DNA from 3 places in the Paraniabella yanshanensis genome. Region 1 is predicted to be linked to each of the others. Evidence: riboswitches for the same ligand, from Rfam matches in the RefSeq annotation. Region 1 holds a riboswitch; each other region holds the start of a gene.
The links. A riboswitch is a leader RNA that binds a small molecule or an ion and turns the genes downstream of it on or off. The one in region 1 is predicted to bind cobalamin.

Region 1 (2,270 bases):
AAGTTTTAGGTATTTCAGGTTATTTGAGTCTGCAGCCGACCATCAAAGTATGCAGGTCGAAATTGTAAAGATTCGAAAAATGAAATTGTTTCAATAATATGCTGATTACAATTTGGTTAAGCACTGCCTTTATACAGACATCCTTCGCGAAGCCCATAATAACGGTTTTTCTCGTTTGGTTTAATAGAAATAGAGAACGAAAAGGAACTGTATGAAAAGTGATCTGCGCATACGGTTGCACAAAAAAATATTTGGCCAAGATTATTCATGCTGTCTAGGTGGGTAGAAGAAATATTGCTTCAGGTTACGATTCCTGCTTTCCTCGTGTAACACTAACGGGGGGATAACGGCGCGCATATTATTTTTTGAAAATGAGCTGCCTTTTAAAATACTGAATCCGGGGATGTATGCTATTTGTTTTGTTATTTTATTCTTCATTTAATTAATTTAGTGGTACTATATACTGAATTATTTACTTAATGTAGTGTTTTAGTCTATATTAAATAGATTTGCCATCCGGGTGTTAGTAGAAACACATCCCTAGGCGAGGTTACCGATGTAAATCGGCATTAATAGGGAACCGCGTGTGAATCACGGGCTGTCGCGCAACTGTAAGTAATTAAAAAAGTTCCGGTCTGCTATATCCACTGTGTTGCTAGGGGCGGCATGGGAAGGATGACCGGGATATTACAAGCCAGGAGACCTGCCTTGTTTAGTAAGACGGGCCATCGCATAATAGAACCGATCGCTTGCCGGGTATTTTCTGAAGTTACCGGATCCAGGCCGGTTCTACCACTATGCGATAAGGACGTAAAAAGCATTTATTCATTTTTAAAACATTTTTGATGAAAACGCAAAACCTCGGCTACCCGCGTATCGGTAGTCAAAGACAATTAAAGAAAGCCTGCGAACAGTATTGGGCTGGTACCATTGATTTGAAGGATCTGCAGAGAATTGCTTTTAAGATCCGGGAAGAAAACTGGCAAACGCAGCTTCAGGCCGGTATGGATCTGATACCTTGTAATGATTTCAGCTTCTACGACCAGGTACTGGATATAAGCCTGATGTTAGGTGTCATTCCAAAACGGTATACGCCCGTTTTAACCGATGTAAAAACCAATGGTGAAACGGATCTGTATTTTGCAATGGCACGGGGTTACCAGAAAGATGGCCTGGATATCACGGCTATGGAAATGACCAAATGGTTGGATACCAACTATCATTATATCGTGCCTGAATTTACTGCAGATCAGGAATTTCATTTGTTTTCCCAAAAGGTTTTTGGAGAATATATGGCAGCGAAAGCGTTGCTGGGAAAAAAGGCAAAACCTGTTTTGATCGGACCCGTGAGTTATCTCTTACTGGGCAAGGAAAAGGAAACCGGTTTTGAAAGAATCGACCTGCTTAAAAAAATACTACCCGCCTACATAGCTGTACTGAACCGCCTGAAACAGCTGGGAGCAGAATGGGTGCAATTAGATGAACCATTTTTAGCGTTAGATCTTTCTGCAAAGGAAAAGGAAGCGTTTGACAGTGCCTACCGGTATATAGCCAGGGAAACAGCAGGAGTAAAGATCCTGGTAGCCACTTATTTTGAAGGCCTGCTGGACAATACACAACTGGCCGTTAACCTGCCGGTAGCTGCTTTGCATATCGACCTGGTGAGGGCTCCCGAACAGTTAAATGAAGTGCTTGCTGCAATACCTGATCATCTTATTCTTTCACTAGGCGTAGTTGATGGCAGGAATATATGGAAAAACTGCTATGAAAGATCCTTGTCTTTCATCAATAAAGCCATTGAAAAAATAGGTAGCGAGCGAATAATAATTGCGCCATCATGTTCTCTGCTACACAGTCCTATTGACCTGGATCTGGAAACGACCATCGATCCTGAGATAAAAAACTGGATGGCTTTTGCTAGACAGAAATTAAACGAGGTAGCCGACTTGAGCCAGATCGTTGAGGGGAATGAGGAATTATTGCGGATCAACAAAAATGTTATTGAGAGCAGGGCGCAGTCGGAGGAGGTACACAAAAAAACGGTCAAAGAAAGGGTGGCCGCCATTCATGAATCAGATGCTGCACGAAAGAGCCCTTTCTCTATACGTCAGCAACTGCAGCGTAACCGCTTTCAGCTTCCTGCTTTTCCTACAACTACCATTGGATCCTTTCCGCAAACCGATGATATAAGGCAATTGAGAGCCCGGTATAAAAAAGGCGATCTGACACTGGCACAATATGAAGAGGCTATTGAAGCAGCTACTGTTGAC
Region 2 (2,270 bases), 2.0 Mb from region 1:
TTTTTGAGTTCAAATTCATTTACCAAAGAAGTGTAATATTCCTGTTGTTTGTAAGTATTATGTAATGGGGCGCCGCCTATCTTTTTGATGGTAGTATCTAAATAGCGGGTAAGATCATTTGCATATTTAAATTGAAGCAGCAGCCTGTAGCGCGGCGAAAACCGGTGCTGCAAAGAGCCCTGTGTGAAGAAGTTTCGATCCCATAGCCGTTGCGAATTGTAAAAACGTTCTGCCACAATGGCTCCGGGTAAGCCTCGCTCTGAGTTATAAAAGTACCCTTGTATTTTCCAGTGAGTGGCGCTGTCTTTATTAATATCCTGAACCGCCAACTCTACTCTTTGAGAGGCAACGCCGGCATTTTGCCGAACAATGGTGGTGTCGTAAGCCCATTTTTTATAGCGGGTTTTATACCGGCCATGTGCATTGATAAGCTCTGCACTGATTGTCGTTGCTATATTGTCGGCCAGTTTTTGTTGCCAGTGTATAGAAGGATTGATAAGCCCGAATGAACCCGTTTTAAACGCAGCCTTTACCTGGTATGATTGGCTGTCCTTAAAGGTGGGTGGCAGGGCTTTTATATAAATGGATGATGCAGCGCCAAAGCTTTTGGCAGATTGAAAGATGTCCGGGTTTTGACTATTGTGTAACGATACTTCCTCAATATTGTCAAGGGAAAACTTCCCAAGATCGACGATGCCGTTTTGCGCGTTGCCCAGTTGCATTCCATCATAAAATACACCCACATGTTGTGTTCCCATGCCTCGCACATTTACGGTCTTTAATCCGCCAATGCCGCCATAGTCCTTTAATTGCACACCCGAAAAGTAGCGGATCGCATCTGCGATAGAAAAACTGTTTAACCGCTGCAATGCATTGCCTGATAGTACCTGAACTGGCGAGACCGATGCGACCAAAGACCTCTTTTTGCTGCCGCTCACCTGCACTTCCTCTAACTCCCGGGTAATAATGGTATCACGCCATTGTGCGCCAACGGGGTGAGGGCTTAGTATCATAAACAGCAATAAACATAAGCCTGCCAGGGCTTTTAAAACATACTGCATTAACTATTTGATTAAATGAATCAAACAGCTTTGCGAACAACTGAAAACAAATATGTTGCTATAAAAGCATTTGCGTTCAAGCTTCAGTCCACGAAAGCTTAACATCTGTCTGCTTTGGCAGGTCTCCTGACTTGTTCTCATTTTGAGCAGCCTTCCCGTTCCGAACGGTTTTCAGAACAGTGGCTAAGATTTGTCAAAATGTCTTTTTAGAACTTACAGTAGCGGGACTGTTCAGGATTTGCACCTGATTCCCTTTTAATCAATAGCGCCCGGAAGGCGTATTAAACCAATGCGGCGCGAAGGTAGGTGTATTTTTTAAAGAAGGGGTATGAATTATAAAGGAAAAGGAAAAAGGAAAAAGCTGCAATGCCCTAAGGGATTACAGCTTTTGAAAAAAATGCGTATAGGTTTATCAGACTTAGAACATTACTTTTCATTTACAACCTGCACGGTTTGCGAATACCGTTTGGCCCCATCCTTATCAACCTGGGCGATGCGTATAAATAAGGTCTCATCTTCAGGATCTTTTGCTACATCACTTTTATTGCAGGCGCTGACAATAATCAGAATGGCTAATACTATCAGCGATGCCTGTTCCCGCTTTTTAGCAGACCTGAACCCGCCAAAAGTCAATACCGCTAATAAGGAAATACCCAGCATCATACCCAGGTTGTCTCTACCGATCGTTAGTTCATAATTTATAGTGCTGCTGCTATACCCGTCGATGGCTTTGGTCTCCACCGTTTTAATTGCTGCAAAGGTTTTACCATCAACCGATCCTTCAATATCAAAATGGCTATTATTGTTTTCCGCTTCAGTTGTCCAGTTGATATATAAGTTGGCTTTTCTTCGGGTGGCTTTAATCGTTCCAAATGTCACCGGCAATGCAGCATTATCCAACACCTTATAAATCGCATTACCAGACAATGAGGCGGCATAAAGCGTTCCGTTCTCGGCTTCGCCGAAAGCTACAATACCCGTTGGAAAGCCGGCATCCGGTAATTGAAGCATCTGCGTTCTGTCGGGCGTGATCACCCACTGGTTACCAGACAGGAAATCAGCAAAAATATAATACCCCGTTAGGGAGGAGAATTCCGAGCCCCGGTATACAAAACCTCCGGTTACGGATTGACCCCCTGTGGTATTATCGCGGCCGTAAGTGTAAATGGGGCTTACATAACTTGACTGCGGCAAACACCCTGAAGTATT
Region 3 (2,270 bases), 1.2 Mb from region 1:
TAATATCATCGTACCGTAATCCTAACAAGGTTTGAAAATGCCGGTGCCAATCCACCCTGTTAAAAAGCTCAGCTGTTTTTTTATTTCCTTCAAAAGCTTTTACAAATCCATCGGGATAGGCACGTTTTACATTATCAAAAGAAAAAATACCGGTTACCGATCCCTTGTCGAAACTATACTGAGCCTGGGTTCCCGCAGAAAGCAACTCGCTCGCAAAACGATTGCCTCCGCCGATAAAAGCATCATTGGCAAAGCTGCTTTTAAAGTATGCATACCTGAAAAATGGCTTAACATGAAAGTTACTGGTAACCGCACCATCTATATCAATACTCAAGGAATTTCTCAACATGCCATTACGGGGAAAACTTTGTGTGCCTATTTTATCTTTCGCTTCGGCAATACCTCCGGTTTCATCATGCATAAAAGAGATGTTATAGGAAGATTCATTAAAGCTACCGTTTAATCCGGCATTCGCTTTGAGCGTATTATACCTTCCATAACTAATTCCACCGTACAAGTTCGCGGCTTTTCCTTCCCCCTTCCTGGTAATTATATTGATGACCCCTGCTATTGCATCGGTGCCGTATAAAGTGCTCTGTGCTCCTTTTAAAATCTCCACCCGTTCTATTGACTCAACCGGCAGCACTCGCAGGTCAAACGCGCCACCTACACCAGTAGGATCGTTTACCGGAACACCGTTGATAAGAATAACAGTATAGGCATTAGCTGCTCCCCGTAAAAAAACACTTTTATCTTTTCCCGGATTAGTATTAGCGCCATTAATAATCACCCCTGCCTTTTCGTTCAATAGCTGGGACAGGTCTTTGCCTCCTGCCTTATCAAGATCAGCCCTGCTGATAACATTCACCACCTTACCTGTTTCGCTCAGCTTTTTGGGAAATCTCGTTGCTGTTACTGTTACCTTCTCCAGATCCTGATTCATCACCTCTTGTTGCGCCTTTAATGATGTGGCTGATGCAAATGCCAACATCGATAGAATTACTTTTTTCACTTGTAAAGTGTTTTAGTTGAATGGCGGGGCAAAAGGAAACATAAACGCAGCAGCGGTTACATTTCACGCTTTTCACCCGAAAGCCTGAATAATATAATGCGAAAATTGGCAGGTCTTCTGGCTTGGCTTCATTCCGGCTCCCTTCCCATGCGCCGGCCGGCACACAGTGGATATGAGCGAAACACTGGATTCTAGAAATCCGTAAACCTTACAGCTACGGGGATAGCGCCGGACTCACACCGGACTTCCCTTTTAACTCCGCTAACCGCGGAGACCAAAAATCGCCGCAAAAGTACAGAAATGTATTAAGTTTGTTTGAACATGAACAGACGGGGCCTAAAATACCTGCCCCGCTGGTTTCACTTCGTTTGCCCGGCAGCTGCATTTTTGCATAAGTGAATTGCTTACGTTTTAATTTAGCGGGAACACCTTTACAACATTCATCAATGGTTACAAGCGCCGGAGGAAACGCCGGCCCCCCGAGAAGGCAGATGATCCCTACAGAGAGCTAGTTACGATAAAATATTTTAGTATCGGCTCATAGTTAAAGGAAAGCTTTCTCTTAATGGGGGAGCTTTTCCTTTATATAACCATATACCCAGGTACCTGCAATAGCGCTGAGCAACACGACTATCACAACGGTAAACCCTGAGCCGATCTGTGCGAATAAAGGACCCGGACAGGCGCCGGTCATGGCCCAACCCAGTCCAAACATAAGTCCTCCGAAAATCTGTCCTTTATGAAATTTCTTAGATTGAAAAGTAACAGGAGTTCCATCTATGGCCTTTAAACCGAACTTCTTTATTATCCAAACTGAAATAACGCCAACGATCACCGCACTTCCTATTACACCGTACATATGAAAACTCTGCAGCCTGAACATCTCCTGTATCCTAAACCAGGAAACGATTTCCGCCTTTACAAATACAATTCCAAATACCATACCTACAAGTAAATACCTCAAATTATATGCAATACCGGTATTAGGGGTGCGAGCATTGTCATCAGGCTGTACTTCAAAATCAGTAACCTTATTGTTCATTAAATCAGTTTTATAATTTCATGATGACTGGAAGTAATACATTGGCCATAACAAAGCCACCGGTCATAAAACATATGGTTGCCACCAGGGATGGCCATTGCAGATTACTGAGTCCCATAATGGCATGGCCACTTGTACAGCCACCTGCATAACGGGTGCCGAAGCCAACGAGGAATCCGCCAACCACCAACAATATAAAGCTCCTCAAGGTTAATA

Region 2: another riboswitch for cobalamin. It lies ahead of U0035_RS13140 (TonB-dependent receptor plug domain-containing protein); the one in region 1 lies ahead of metE (5-methyltetrahydropteroyltriglutamate--homocysteine S-methyltransferase).
Region 3: another riboswitch for cobalamin. It lies ahead of U0035_RS16170 (TonB-dependent receptor plug domain-containing protein); the one in region 1 lies ahead of metE (5-methyltetrahydropteroyltriglutamate--homocysteine S-methyltransferase).

Annotation. Positions count from the first base shown of each region.
Region 1 covers NZ_CP139960.1:5,130,840-5,133,109, forward strand. The annotation lists cobalamin riboswitch at 531-725, shown strand; gene metE (5-methyltetrahydropteroyltriglutamate--homocysteine S-methyltransferase) at 846-2,270, shown strand, end outside.
Region 2 covers NZ_CP139960.1:3,148,916-3,151,185, reverse strand. The annotation lists gene U0035_RS13140 (TonB-dependent receptor plug domain-containing protein) at 1-1,061, opposite strand, end outside; cobalamin riboswitch at 1,161-1,367, opposite strand; gene U0035_RS13135 (PQQ-dependent sugar dehydrogenase) at 1,488-2,270, opposite strand, start outside.
Region 3 covers NZ_CP139960.1:3,905,027-3,907,296, reverse strand. The annotation lists gene U0035_RS16170 (TonB-dependent receptor plug domain-containing protein) at 1-1,012, opposite strand, end outside; cobalamin riboswitch at 1,103-1,306, opposite strand; gene U0035_RS16165 (DUF6691 family protein) at 1,575-2,054, opposite strand; gene U0035_RS16160 (YeeE/YedE family protein) at 2,065-2,270, opposite strand, start outside.